Regions from separate parts of the Aurantimonas litoralis genome, predicted to be linked through region 1. Evidence: predicted binding sites of a transcription regulator. Region 1 holds the regulator's gene; the other holds the start of a gene.
What was found. The regulator PhoB, encoded in region 1, activates phosphate uptake and scavenging genes when phosphate is short. The targets are predictions, from matches to a motif close to TGTCATNNANCTGTCAT.

Region 1 (7,513 bases):
CCGCGTCTGGTCCGGGATCTCGTAGAGATTGGAGACGTGCCACAGCTTCTCGGCCTGCGCCTTCATCGTCTCGACGAGATGCGGATGGGCATGGCCGAGGCAGTTCACCGCGATGCCGCCGCCAAAGTCCATGAAACGTCGGCCGTCGCGCGTCTCCAGCCAGACGCCGCTGCCGCGCTCGAAGGCGAGCGGCGCGCGTGCATAGGTCTCGAAGAGCGGCGAGGAATGGTCCGTCGTGTCAGCCATGGCCTTTGACTTTGCTGGATCGTGAGGGTCGGATCCGGTTGTTGTTGCGGGATCGGTCCGGCGCGCGAACCGCTGGGGCGGGATGCTTGAAACGCCAAAGCCTGCCGATGGGGCAGGCTTTCCAGCGTTTTCCGAGACTTCGGAGCTTCCGCTATACCATGGCGAGCCGACGCGGTGTCAATCGAACCGCATTTTCGCCCTGCTTGTCCGTCATAGGCTTGACGAACGTCACGGGCGGCAACAAAGGCTGGGGAAAAGCCCCAAACGATTCCCCTGCGTCCCCGACGAGCCTTGTCAGCGAGTCCGCGGCTGGGCTATCTTGCCGTCAAGATACTAGATTTCGTGCGGCGGACCTAGTTCCTCAATATATCTTGTGCGTTCTGGCGCGGTCAGCCGTCGCGCTTGTGGAGGGATTCCAGCCGTCGCGACTATGCCGAAAGGAGCTTGCCATGGGCTGGACTGACGAACGCGTGGAGCTGCTCAAGCAGCTCTGGACCGAAGGCCTGAGCGCCAGCCAGATCGCCGACCGCCTGGGCGGCGTCAGCCGCAATGCCGTGATCGGCAAGGTGCACCGCCTGAAACTCGAATCGCGGGCCCGCCAGCCGAATGTCGCGCAGCCGGTCGCCGTCGAGCGCCCTGCCCCGCGCCGCACGGCCGAGGTCGAGACCGTCGAGATGGTGGTGCCGGCCCGTCTGGTCGCCGCCTCGCAGCAGCAGGCCCCGAGCCGCTCCATGCCGCGCACCATGGGCGCCACCGCGCTGAAGATGGAGCCGGAGGAAGAGCTTGAGGTGATGGATCAGCCGCAGGAGCGCGAGAGCGCCGAAGTGGTGCCGATCGCCCGCAAGCTCAGCCTCGTCGAGCTGACCGAGACCACCTGCAAATGGCCGGTCGGCGACCCGATGAAGCCGGACTTCCATTTCTGCGGCAACAACGCCCGCGATGCCTCGCCCTATTGCGCCTATCACGCCAAGCTGGCCTTCCAGCCCTTCTCGGATCGCCGCCGCGCCCGCTAGGCGCCACAGACCGTACCAAACGCAAACACCCCGCGTGGCCAGGCCGCGCGGGGTGTATGCGTTTCAGGCTCGTGAAGCAGCCGCCCGGCGCCGGGCGGAGACCCGTCAGGCGCCGGCGCTCAGCCGCGTGCGGGCCGGCGCGGCCGGGGACCTGGCGGCGCTGAACTGCTCGTCCAGCGCATAGCCGGCGCCACGGACGGTGCGGATCGGGTCGCGCTCACGGCCGCGATTGATCGCCTTGCGCAGCCGGCCGACATGCACGTCCACCGTGCGCTCGTCGACATAGATGTCGCGGCCCCAGACGCCGTCGAGCAGCTGCTCGCGGGAGAACACCCGGCCCGGCGACTGCATGAAGAATTCCATCAGCTTGAACTCGGTCGGTCCGAGCTTGAGCTCGCGTCCGGCGCGCCGAACCCGATGGGTCTCGCGGTCGAGATCGATGTCGCCGGCGACGAGTTGGCTGGAGATCTTCTCGGGCTTGGAGCGGCGCAGCATGGCCCGCACCCGGGCGATCAGCTCCGGCGTCGAGAACGGCTTGACGACATAGTCGTCCGCGCCGACCGAAAGGCCGCGCACCCGCTCGCTCTCCTCGCCGCGTGCCGTCAGCATCAGGATCGGCAAGCGTTCGGTCTCCTCGCGCTGGCGCAGCCGCCGGCACAGCTCGACGCCCGACAGGCCCGGCAGCATCCAGTCGAGGATCAGGAGGTCGGGCACCTCCTCCTTCAGCCGGATGTCGGCCTCGTCGCCGCGGTCGATGACGTCGACGACGTAGCCCTCGGCCTCGAGATTGTACCGCAGGAGAATGCCGAGGGCTTCCTCGTCCTCGACGACGACGATCCGTGCGCTCATCGCTGTCAGCCCTCGTCAGCCTGGCTCGGCGGGTCGTTCGGCACCGGCTGGGTCATCGTCGCCGTGTTGTCGCCCTTCGGCCGCTCGTTTTCGAGCTGCTTGCCGGTCTGGATATAATAGACCGTTTCGGCGATGTTGGTGGCGTGATCGCCGATCCGCTCGATGTTCTTGGCCGAGAACAGGAGATGCGTGCAGGAGGTGATGTTGCGCGGATCCTCCATCATGTAGGTCAGGAGTTCGCGGAAGATCGATGTGTACATCGCATCGATCTGCTCGTCGTTCTCGCGCATGGCGAGCGCGCGCTCGTAGTCCCGCTCGCCATAGGCGTCGAGCACTTCCTTGAGCTGCTCCAGCGCCATTTCCGACAGATGCTCGATGCCGCGCACCAGCTGCACCGGATGGGCGTGGTCGTGGACCGCGATCACCCGCTTGGCGATGTTCTTGGCCAGGTCGCCGATCCGCTCCAGGTCGTTGGAAATGCGGATGGCGCCGACGATCTCGCGCAGGTCGACGGCCATCGGCTGGCGCTTGGCGATGGTCATGATCGCCCGCTCGTCGAGCGCCCGCTGGGCATCGTCCAGCAGCAGGTCGTCGGCGACCACCGACTGGGCCAGCCCCCAGTCGCTGCGCATCAGCGCGGCGACCGACTGCTCGACCATCCGCTCGGCCATCCCGCCCATTTCCGAGATCCGGCGGACGATCAGCTTCAGCTCGTCTTCGTAGGACGTGACTGTATGTTCGGTCATGGGCATGACGCTTCCTTGCCTTCGTTCAGCCGAAGCGGCCGGTGATGTAGTCCTGGGTGCGCTTGTCGTCCGGGTTGGAGAACATCTTCTCCGTCGGGCCGACCTCCACCAGATAGCCGAGATGGAACATCGCCGTGCGCTGCGAGACGCGCGCCGCCTGCTGCATCGAATGGGTGACGATGACGATGGTGTAGTTCTGCTTCAGCTCGTCGATGAGTTCCTCGACCTTGGCGGTCGCGATCGGATCGAGCGCCGAACAGGGCTCGTCCATCAGGATCACCTCGGGCGACACCGCGATGGCGCGGGCGATGCACAGGCGCTGCTGCTGGCCGCCCGACAGGCCGGTGCCCGGCTCCGCGAGCCGGTCCTTGACCTCTTCGTAGAGGCCGGCCTTGCGCAGGCTAGTGACGACGATCTCCTCGAGCTCGGCCTTGGTCGAGGCGAGACCGTGGATCTTCGGACCGTAGGCGACATTGTCGAAGATCGACTTCGGAAACGGGTTGGGCTTCTGGAAGACCATGCCGACCCGCGCCCGCAACTCGACCACGTCGATCGCCGGATCGTAGACGTCCTCGCCGTCCAGCGTGATCTTGCCGCCCACCTTGGCGATGTCGATCGTGTCGTTCATCCGGTTCAGGCAGCGCAGGAAGGTCGACTTGCCGCAGCCCGACGGTCCGATGAGCGCCGTCACCTGGTTCTCCTCGACATCGAGATCGATGTCGTAGAGCGCCTGCTTGGGACCGTAATGGACGGTCACCTTCTCGGATCGCATCTTGATCGGACGTCTGGGTTGCACGACAGGCCCTTTCGCTAACGTCACCTGGATATTTTCCATCATGGAGGTCTCCTGTCGCATGTCTACCAGCGCCTCTCAAAGCGGCGTCGCAGAAGGATCGCCGTGATGTTCATGACCGCCAGGAACGCCAGGAGGATCATGATTGCCCCCGACGTCCGTTCGACGAAGGCGCGCTCGGCCTCGTTGGCCCACATGAAGATCTGCACCGGCAGCGCCGTGGACGCGTCCATCGGCGAGGACGGATAGTCCGCCACGAAGGCGACCATGCCGATCAGCAGCAGCGGCGCCGTCTCGCCCAGCGCCTGGGCCAGCCCGATGATCGTGCCCGTGAGGATGCCCGGCATGGCCAGCGGCAGGACGTGCTGGAACACCATCTGCATCTTCGAAGCGCCGAGCCCCAGCGCCGCCGAGCGGATCGACGGCGGCACCGCCTTCAGCGCAGCGCGCGTCGCGATAATGATCGTCGGCAGGGTCATCAGCGTCAGCACCAGGCCGCCGACCAGCGCCGCCGAACGCGGCAGGCCGAACCAGTTGATGAACACCGCCAGGCCCAGAAGGCCGAACACGATCGAGGGCACCGCCGCCAGATTGTTGATGTTCACCTCGATCAGGTCGGTGAAGCGGTTCTTCGGCGCGAACTCTTCCAGATAGATCGAGGCCGCCACGCCGATCGGCAACGCCAGCACGAGCACGATGCCCATCATGTAGAGCGAGCCGACGATTGCCACGCCAACGCCGGCCGTCTCGGCCCGGCTCGACGCACCGAAGGTGAACAGGCCCCAGTTGAAGCGCTTCTCGATCGCGCCGCTCTCCTGCAACCTATCGATCCAGCCGAGCTGCCGGTCGCTGATCGGACGGCGTCCCTCCGCCACGGTGAGATCGTACTGGCCCTTCAGCGCGCTATCGAGTTCCGAGCCGGCATAGAGCCAGATGTCCTGCGTCGTGCCGATGATCGACGGATCGTTCAGCACCATGTCGCGCAGCTGCACCCGGACGCCCGAGGAGATCAGCTTGCCGACCTCCTTGACCGCGGCCCGGTCCTCGGCGTCGACGCCCAGCATCTGCACCAGCCCGTCGCGGGCCAGCGTCGGATAATTGGCCATCATCAGCTTGGTCGGATTGTCGAGCGCGTCCTGACGGCTGCCGATCACCTCCTCGGAGAAGGTCACGGGCACCTGGATCTCGGTCTGCCAGAAGGCGGTGTAGCCCTTCGACACGACGCTCCACAGCAGCGCGACCAGGAAGAACAGGCCGATGGCGATGGCCACGATGCCATAGATCTTGAAGCGGCGTTCGGCACGGTAGCGGCGCTTGATGCCGATGTCGCGGCGTCCGGGCGCGGCGGCGCCGTCGCGCACGCCGTTGGCTGTCGCGTCGGTCATTCGTACTGCTCCCGGTACTTGCGGACGATGTAGAGGGCAAAGATGTTGAGGCACAGGGTGATGACGAACAGCGTCATGCCCAGAGCGAAGGCGACCAGCGTCTGCGGCGAGGTGAATTCCAGATCGCCGGTCAGCTGGTTGACGATCTTGACGGTGACGGTGGTCATCGCCTCGAACGGATCGAGCGTGAGATTGGCGGCAACGCCCGCCGCCAGCACCACGATCATCGTCTCGCCGATGGCCCGCGAGGCGGTCAGGAGCAGCGCCGAGACAATGCCCGGCAGCGCGGCGGGCATGATCACCCGCTTGACCGTCTCCGAGCGGGTCGCGCCGAGGCCGAGCGAGCCGTCACGCAGGCTGCGCGGCACCGAGGTGATGATGTCGTCCGACAGCGAGGAGACGAAGGGGATGAGCATGATGCCCATCACCAGGCCGGCCGTCAGCACGCTCTGGGCCTGGATGAAGCTCGTATACTCGCCGGTCACCAGCCCCGCCAGCTGGCCGGACAGGTCGCGCAGGAACGGGCCCACCGTGACGAGGGCGAAGAAGCCGTAGACGATGGTAGGGATGCCGGCCAGCACCTCCAGCAGCGGCTTGACCACCGAGCGTGTCGTGCGGGTGGCGTATTCGGCCATGTAGATCGCGGCATAAAGGCCGATCGGCACCGCCACTGCCATCGCCACGCCGGCGATGTAGAGCGTGCCGGCCAGAAGCGGAATCAGGCCGAACTGGCCTTCCGCCCCGCCGGACCCTGCCGCCGCGAAGCGCGGCTCCCAGACCGTGCCGAAGAAGAAATTCGCCGGCGACACCCGCGAGAAGAAGTCGATCGTCTCGAACAGCATCGAGAAGACGATGCCGGCGGTGGTGAGGATGGCGATGGAGGAGCAGATGATCAGGCCGTTGCGGACCACCGCCTCGACCCCGTTGCGGGCCCGCAGGCGCACCGCGATCGAGCAGTAGGCCCAGGCGGCGCCGGCCAGTGCCAGCACCAGCACGACGACCGTCATCGCCGTATGGCTGATCGTCTCCAGGCGATTGCGCTGAATCGCCAGCGGGATCATGAAGTCGGCGCTCGACGAGGCGACCGGCATGCCGCGCGCTTCCAGAAGCGGCTTCAGCGTCGCGATCTGCGAGCTTGCCGAAATCGTCGCGCGCTCGTCATCGGGCAGAAGACGCAGGCCGGCGCCGATGGATTCGACCATGCCGTAGGCCAGATCCTCGGTCAGTCCCGTCTCGGCCAGCACGCCCTCGGGAAACTCGCTGCGGATCTCCGTCGCGATCAGAACGGGCGCGGCGAGCAGCCAGGCGGCGAGGACGAACAGCGACGGCACCAGCGTCCAGGAAAGAGCGTAGGAGCCGTGATAGACCGGGCGCGAATGGAGCTTGCGTCCCGCCTCCGCGGCCAGCGACTTCGACCGCCGGTATCCGAGATAGAAGGCGGCTGCGCCGATCAGCAGCAGGATCAGGACGAGGGTGGAGGTCGGCATGCATGTCTCCCGCCAGTGACGGCTGCGCCGCCGATGAGGTCGGCGTCGAGGTGAAGGCTGCGAAGCGCGGCGCGAACCGGGCGGTCTCGTCGGTGGCCGTCTCGGACCGGATGAAGCCGCCGGTGCCGTAGAGGACCGGCGGCTTCGATGCTGTCATGCGCCGCGGCGCACGGGGCGGCGGTATCAGCCTTCGACGCTCATCGTGTCGCCGGCTTCGAACGTCGAGCGCTGCTCCTCGCGCTCGGCCTCCGGCGCCGGAACCAGGCCGTACTCGACCAGCGGGCTGTCCGGGCCGGTCATCTGGTCGGACAGGAAGAACTGCACGTACTCGCTGAGGCCCGGCACGACGCCGATATGAGCCTTCTTGACGTAGAAGTAGAGCGGCCGGGAGACCGGGTACTCGCCCGAGGCGATGGCGTCGGCGGACGGCACGATGTCGTTGATCGTGGCGACCTTCAGCTTGTCCTGGTTCTGCTCGTAGAAGGCGAGACCGAACACGCCGATGGCCTGCTTGTCGGCGTCGATGCGCGACAGGGTCTCGGTGTAGTCGCCCGAGATCTCGGAGACGGTGTTGTCGTTGCGGATCTGGAGGCACTGGTCCTCGGCCGCATCCTCGTCCATGCCGGACGCGGTGAAGGCCTCGATGGCGCCGGAGGCTTCGCAGCCGGCCGCCAGGACCTTCTCCTCGAAGACTTCACGGGTGCCGTGGTTCGACGCCGGGATGAAGGCGGTGATCTTCTGGTCCGGCAGCGAGGCGTCGATCTCCGACCAGTTGCCGTACGGGTTGTCGACGACCTTGCCGTCCTGGACGATTTTGGCGGCCATCGCCTTGAAGACCGCTTCCGGGGTCAGGGCGAAGTCAGGGCCGGCGGCGTCCGAGGCGAAGACGATGCCGTCATAGCCGAACTTGACCTCCTGCACGTCCGTCACGCCGGCGTCGGCGCAGGCCTTAAGCTCGGCGGGGCGGATCGCCCGCGAGGCGTTGGCGATGTCG
Region 2 (7,513 bases), on a different contig from region 1:
CGCCAGTTCCGTCGTGCGGCAGGCCAAGGAAGTCCTCGGCCAGCGGCGTATCGAGGTCGATGGCGCCCGCGACCAGGTGCGGGCCGCGGTGGCGACGGCATGGGCGCAGTTGCAGGCGGCGCGGGCCAACATCACCGGCTACCGGGCCCAGGTCGACGCGGCGCGGCTCGCCCTCAACGGCGTCATCGAAGAGCGCAATGTCGGCCAGCGCACCACGCTGGACGTCTTGAACTCCCAGGCCGACGTGATCTCGGCGCAGATCCTGCTGGCCGGTTCGACCCGCGACGAGGTCGTGGCCGGCTATGCCGTGCTGTCGGCTATCGGCCGCCTGTCCGCCGAGCGCCTCAACCTCGTGGCGAGCGTCTATCGACCGACCGAGCATTACGAGGCGGTCGAGGACAAGTGGTTCGGCCTGCGCACCCCCGACGGCCGCTGAGCCTCGATCGGGCGAGCCGGACCCCGCGAAGCGAGTCCGGCCGGCAACAGCACGCTGCAAGAAGCTGGTGATAGCGACGCTGAAGGGCCTTGCGGGATTCCCGTCGAGGCCCTTTGCGCTTAGGCTTCACGCATGATTCGAGCGATAGGGTCTGCGCCTGTCGCCCAATTTTGCGGGAGCTCGTCATGAGCAATGCTCTACCGGCACGGGAACCGTCCATGGACGAGATCCTGGCCTCGATCCGGCGTATCATCGAAAGCGGCGAGGAGAAGTCTCCCTCGCGCCGGGCTGCGGCCAAGCCGGCCGTCTCGGCCGAGCGCGATGAACCTCAGGCTGCCGAGCCGGAAACGCGCGCGCAGCAGGGCGCGAGGCCCGCGCTGACGGAGCCGCGCCTCGACAGGCAGGCACCGGTTCAGGCCGAGCGCGACGAGGTCTCCGGATTTGACGGGCTCGGACGCCCTGCCAACGATACGGTGCGCCAGGCCTCCCGTCCCAAGCTCGGAATCGTGCCGCCTGCGACGCCGGTCGCTGCCGATGAGGATTCAGAGGACGACGCCGGGATGTCGTCCGGCCCGGGCCTGTCGCTGGACATGGTCGAGGACGAGGTCGAGACGGCGGTCCGGCAGGCGGTCGCGGCCCATGATGGACGCCTGGGCAATGCGGCGGATGCGACCGACGCGGACAGCTTCGACGATGTGACGGCGCTGTCGTCGGCACGGCTGCAGGCGGCCTCGCTCGCCGCGGCGTCCGAGCGCCGGACGGACGCGGTGCGGGACACCGTCGCCGATGTCTCGGCCATGGCGGCCACCGATGACGAGGACGAAATGCCTGCCGCTCGGCTGGAGCCGGCGGAGGCGATGGCCTCCGCGCAGGCCGCGCCGATGCCGACCGGGTCCACGGCGTCATCGCCCGCTGCCGATGTTTCGGCCGAAGCCGACGAGCCAGCCGATTATCTCGGCGAGTTCGACGAGGATGAGTTCGCCAGCGAGCTTCTCGACCGGGCCGGCCTGTTCGAGGCGGGCCGGGCCGACGCCGACGTGGCAACCGATTCCGTCGCCAGCGATGGCGCCGAGGACGATGACGAGGACGAGGCGGCTCCGGCCATGACCGCGCCCTCGTCGCAGCAGGCGTACGAGCCGGCTGATGTCGAGGCCAAGGCCACGGAAGCCGTCGAGGCGCCGGCGACGCCGTCCGCACCGGTGGCAGCGACGACCGCGGCCGACATCCACGCCCTTGTCTCGCACGAGGCCGGCGAGCGCATCGCCGGGTCGTTCGACGATCTCGCCCGCGTCATCCGCGACGAGCAGATGCGCACCATGGACGAGACCGTCCGCCAGATGCTGCGGCCGATGCTGCAGGAATGGCTCGACGACAACCTGCCGCGCCTTGTCGAGCGGCTGGTTCGCGAGGAGATCGAGCGCGTCGCCCGCGGCGGTCGCCGCTGAAGAACCCGGCCTGCGGCGCGCAGATCGCATCGCGGGCCGACACGGCTCTTCGTTGACAGTGTCGAAAGCAAGGCTGTAACCGGTTCTGGAACATCACCGCCCCGGGGAATCCGGCTGGCGCGCGCACCGGACAAGCCATGATCGAAAAGACCTATGACGCCGCGGCGATCGAGCCGCGTATCGCCGAGCGTTGGGAAGAGGCCGAGGCCTTCCGCGCCGGAGCCGGCGCCGCCGAGGACGCCGAAGCCTTCTCGATCGTCATTCCGCCCCCCAATGTCACCGGTTCGCTCCATATGGGGCACGCGCTGAACGACACGCTGCAGGACGTGCTGGTGCGCTTCGAGCGCATGCGCGGCAAGAAGGTGTTGTGGCAGCCGGGCCTCGATCACGCCGGCATCGCCACGCAGATGGTCGTCGAGCGGCAGCTGGCCGAGCGCAAGGAGCCAGGCCGCCGCGACATGGGCCGCGACGCCTTCATCGAGCGGGTCTGGCAGTGGAAGGGCGAATCGGGCGGGGCGATCCTCGGCCAGCTGCGCCGTCTCGGCGCATCCTGCGACTGGTCGCGCGAGCGCTTCACCATGGACGAGGGCCTGTCGAAGGCCGTGCTGCACGTCTTCGTCGAGCTCTATCGCAAGGGCCTGATCTACAAGGACAAGCGTCTCGTCAACTGGGACCCGAAGCTGCTCACGGCGATTTCGGACCTCGAGGTCGAGCAGAAGGAGGTGAAGGGGCACCTCTGGCATTTCCGCTATCCGCTGGCCGATGGCGTGACCTACGAGCATCCCTACAATCTCGATGCCGAGGGCAACCGCACCGCGTGGAAACCGTCGGATGGCGAGCCGGCCGGCTACGAGACCCGCGACCATCTGGTCGTCGCGACGACCCGGCCCGAGACCATGCTGGGCGACAGCGGCGTGGCGGTCAGCCCCGAGGATCCGCGCTACCGCGACCTCGTCGGCAAGTCCGTCATCCTGCCGCTGGTTGGCCGCCCGATTCCGATCGTCGCCGACGAATATCCCGATCCCGAGGCCGGCACCGGCGCGGTGAAGATGACGCCGGCGCACGACTTCAACGATTTCGAGGTCGGCAAGCGCCACGATCTCAGGCAGATCAACATCCTGACGGTCGCCGCGAAGATCACCCTGGCCGAGAACGAGGCCTTCCTCGACGGTCTGGAGCGAACCGCCGAACTCGAGCGCACCATTGCGGCGCTCGACGGCGAGGACCGCTTTGCCGCGCGCGAGGCCATTGTCGCGATGATGGAGGAGGGCGGTCTCCTCGCGGCCGTCGAGGACCATCCGCACACGGTGCCGCATGGCGACCGCGGCGGCGTGCCGATCGAGCCGTTCCTCACAGACCAGTGGTATGTCGACGCCAAGACGCTGGCCGAGCCGGCCATCGCCTCGGTGCGCGAGGGCCGCACCAAGTTCGTGCCGAAGAACTGGGAAAAGACCTATTTCGACTGGATGGAGAACATCCAGCCCTGGTGCATCTCGCGCCAGCTCTGGTGGGGTCACCAGATCCCAGCCTGGTACGGTCCGGACGGCGAGATCTTCGTCGCCAAGACCGAGGAAGAGGCCGTCGCCGCGGCGCTGTCGCATTACGTCACCAACGGCACGATCGACGACGAGGAAGCCCGCGCCATGGCCGCCGACCCGGCGCGCCGCGACGGTTTCCTGCATCGCGACGAGGACGTTCTCGACACCTGGTTCTCGTCGGCCCTCTGGCCGTTCTCAACGCTCGGCTGGCCGGACCAGACGCCGGAACTCGCGACCTATTATCCGACCAGCGTCCTCGTCACCGGCTTCGACATCATCTTCTTCTGGGTCGCCCGGATGATGATGATGGGCCTCGAATTCATGGACGAGGAGCCGTTCCACACGGTCTATGTCCACGCCCTGGTGCGCGACAAGACCGGCGCCAAGATGTCGAAGTCCAAGGGCAATGTGGTCGATCCGCTCGATCTCATCGACGAGTTCGGCGCCGACGCCCTGCGCTTCACCTTGGCGATCATGGCGGCGCAAGGCCGCGACGTGAAGCTCGATCCGCAGCGCATCGCCGGCTATCGCAATTTCGGCACCAAGCTGTGGAACGCGACCCGCTTCGCCGAGATGAACGGCGCCGTGCATGGCGGCACCCTCGATCCGTCGCAGCTCTCGCTGCCGCTGAACCGCTGGGTCGTGACCGAGCTCGGCCGCACCATCGCCGAGACCGAGACCGCCATCGCGGCCTACCGCTTCAACGAGGCGGCGGCGACGCTCTACCGCTTCGTCTGGAACCTGTTCTGCGACTGGTATGTGGAGCTGGCCAAGCCGGCGCTGATGGGCAGCGACGAGGCCGCGGCCAACGAGGTGCGGCACGTCATGGGGTCGGTCCTCGACCGGATCTACGCGCTGCTGCATCCGTTCATGCCGTTCATCACCGAGGAGCTGTGGCAGGTGACCGCCGCCGGCGAACGCGCCTCGCTGCTCTGCCATGCGGCCTGGCCGGTGCTCGACTTCGCCGACCGCGACGCCGCCGACGACATCAACTGGCTGATCGAGGTGGTGTCGGAGATCCGCTCGGTGCGGTCCGAGATGAACGTGCCGGCGGCGACCGAGGCCGATCTTGTCGCTGTGGCGCCGGATGCGGCAACCGCAGCGCGGCTGGAGCGGCACGGCCCCGCCGTGAAGCGGCTGGCGCGGCTGGCGACCATCGTCACCGCCGAGACCGCGCCGGAACAGTCGGCGCAGATCCTGGCGGCGGGGGGCAGCTTCGCCCTGCCGTTGGCCGGGCTCATCGACGTCGCCGCCGAGCGCAGCCGCCTTGGCAAGGCCCGCGACAAGGCCCTGGGCGAGATCGAGCGGATCGACCGCAAGCTCTCCAACCAGAAGTTCGTCGCCAACGCCCCTGACGAGATCGTCGAGCAGGAGCGCGAGAAGCGCGAAGGCTACCGGATCGAGGCCGACAAGCTGTCGGCGGCACTCGAACGGCTGCAGTAGCCTTGCAATCGGGAGCACGGCGTGTCCTCGCAAGGAGGCGCCGTGCTCCTGCAATGCCCGGTATCATCCGGCCCTTTGCGCCGAGCGCCCGATCTGTCGTATTTATGACACGCTCGGGACACGATTTTGTCTCCTCGCGCCCTGCGCGGGCCGATCTCTCCCTACGTAACTCCCCGTTCCCCCACGCGAAAAAGCAGAATGTGCAAAGGCTTGCGCAGGCTTCGCCGGCTATGATCGCCGCTGTGGCGGAAGCGTCGCAATCGCCCCGGTGTTGCAACCGGGGAGTTCCGGACCGCGAATTTATCGTTTACGTTTGCGTCAACTTTCAGCGGCTGGGTTCCCGCGGAAGTTCAACAAGAGTGGGGGGATTCCATTGCGAACTTTTCTGACAACGATTCTCGGCGCGTCCCTGGCTTCGGCGGCGCTCAGCACGTCGGCCCTCGCCGGTGGCTTCCAGCGCGGCACGGCTGACACGGACATCCTGTTCGAGCAGGGCACCGCCGTGATGCGGACCGGCGTCACCTACGTCAATCCGCAGCGCGGCTTCGAGTCGATCAACGGCCAGAGCGGCAATTTCGGCACCTATACGCAGAATTACCTCATCCCGTCGCTGGCCTTCGGCATTAACAGCGAGATGGCCGGCTGCGCGGGCACCTACGTGATCTCCTTCGCGGCGGAATCCGACTACACCGGCGCGCCGGGCGGGGCGCTTCCGGCTGGTCCGACGGCCAATTCGCGAACCGAGACGAGCGAGTTCGAGTCGAACGAGTTCGGCCTGACCTGCCGCCTGTCCTACACCAATGACATCGGCCGCTTCAGCATTCTCGGCGGCGTCTTCGCCGAAGACTTCACCTTCGACGGAACCAGCCTCTCTGCGACTCCGATCAATGCGGTTCCGGTGTTCCTGCCGGTGCGCACGACCGTCGAGACGAAGAGCGACTATGCATACGGCTATCGCGTCGGTGCGGCATTCGAGAAGCCGGAAATCGCTCTGCGCGCTCAGGTGATGTATCGCTCCGAGGCAACGCATGATGAGTTCACCGGTACCGGACAGGTGACGGCGAACGGCGATGCCTACATCATCGGACCCGGTGGCGTGCAGGTTGTCGTGCCCGGCGCTCCGGCTCCCGGAACTCCAGTTGCGGCAGGCACCTCCAACTTCTCGGATGTCGTCAGCCCGCAGAGCCTTTACATCAACGCGCAGACCGGCATCGCACCGGGCACGCTGCTGCTGGCGTCGTTCCGCTGGACCGACTGGAGCACCAACGGCACCGCCGTCAGCTCGATCACCACGGGTGGCGTGACCCGCTCGAGCCTGTCGCCCTACAACTGGCGTGATGGCTACACGGCGTCGATCGGCCTCGGCCGGGCGTTCACCGACGAGATCTCGGCGGCCGTCTCGGTCGGCTACGATCGCGGCGTGTCGACCGGTTCGGAGACGACCTACACCGATCTCTACACCCTGGCCGGCGGCGTCTCGTTCAAGGCCAACGAGTGGAGCGAGCTGCGCTTCGGCGGTCTCGTCGGCTACTGGACCGATGGCGAGCAGTCGACCAGCGACGGTGCGTACTTCAATGCCACGGTCGGCGACGATTTCGTCTATGCGGTCAACGCCTCGATGAAGTTCACTTTCTGAGTCCGGTCTCGCGACCAACTCGTTGAAGCACAAGGAAGGCGCGTCCGCAGGGCGCGCCTTTTTGCTAGCCGGGACCCTCTCGCGGGCATCGAGGCGAATTCGCTGCTTGTGGGATCGCTGCAACACTATTGCAGCGGAGCATCGCCTATAGTCCGCCGCGGGAAGCCATGCCCCGTTGCCGCCACAAAACCCGCTCACCCCAGAGGTGCTGATCGGGCGCGGCGTCGAGGCGGGCCATGAACAGCGTTGTGTACGAGGGGGACCGATGGACGCGCATTCGATCGACAAGAAGAACCTGCCCAGCCGGCATGTGACCGAGGGGCCGTCGCGCGCGCCGCACCGCTCGTATCTCTACGCCATGGGTCTCACCAAGGAAGAGATCCATCAGCCGCTGGTCGGCGTCGCCTCCTGCTGGAACGAGGCCGCGCCGTGCAACATCTCGCTGATGCGCCAGGCTCAGGTCGTCAAGAAGGGCGTCGCGGCAGCCCGCGGCACGCCGCGCGAATTCTGCACCATCACCGTCACCGACGGCATCGCCATGGGCCACCAGGGCATGAAGGCCTCGCTCGTCTCGCGCGACCTCATCGCCGATTCGGTCGAGCTGACGATGCGCGGCCATGCCTATGACGCGCTGGTCGGTCTCGCCGGCTGCGACAAGTCGCTTCCGGGCATGATGATGGCGATGGTTCGCCTGAACGTGCCGTCGGTCTTCATCTATGGCGGGTCGATCCTGCCGGGCAATTTCCGCGGCCAGCAGGTCACCGTCCAGGACATCTTCGAGGCGGTCGGCAAGCATTCGGTCGGCGAGATGAACGACGACGATCTCGACGAGATCGAGCAGGTCGCCTGTCCGTCGGCCGGTTCCTGCGGCGCGCAGTTCACCGCCAACACCATGGCGACCGTGGCCGAGGCGATCGGCCTGGCGCTGCCCTATTCCTGCGGCGCACCGGCGCCCTACGAGATCCGCGACAAGTTCTGCTACGCCTCGGGCGAGATCGTCATGGAGCTCCTGGCC

Region 2: N7I30_RS18195 (long-chain fatty acid transporter) is a predicted target of PhoB. The motif match lies at 4,967-4,983, and genes of this name have one in related genera.

What each region holds. Positions count from the first base shown of each region.
Region 1 covers NZ_JAPFBM010000004.1:99,104-106,616, reverse strand. The annotation lists gene N7I30_RS10295 (aspartate aminotransferase family protein) at 1-246, opposite strand, end outside; gene N7I30_RS10290 (GcrA family cell cycle regulator) at 696-1,259, shown strand; gene phoB (phosphate regulon transcriptional regulator PhoB) at 1,365-2,108, opposite strand; gene phoU (phosphate signaling complex protein PhoU) at 2,114-2,860, opposite strand; gene pstB (phosphate ABC transporter ATP-binding protein PstB) at 2,880-3,689, opposite strand; gene pstA (phosphate ABC transporter permease PstA) at 3,713-5,032, opposite strand; gene pstC (phosphate ABC transporter permease subunit PstC) at 5,029-6,519, opposite strand; gene N7I30_RS10260 (hypothetical protein) at 6,522-6,650, shown strand; gene N7I30_RS10255 (PstS family phosphate ABC transporter substrate-binding protein) at 6,703-7,513, opposite strand, start outside.
Region 2 covers NZ_JAPFBM010000010.1:85,557-93,069, reverse strand. The annotation lists gene N7I30_RS18210 (TolC family outer membrane protein) at 1-436, shown strand, start outside; gene N7I30_RS18205 (PopZ family protein) at 622-1,881, shown strand; gene N7I30_RS18200 (valine--tRNA ligase) at 2,019-4,862, shown strand; gene N7I30_RS18195 (long-chain fatty acid transporter) at 5,236-6,498, shown strand; gene ilvD (dihydroxy-acid dehydratase) at 6,764-7,513, shown strand, end outside.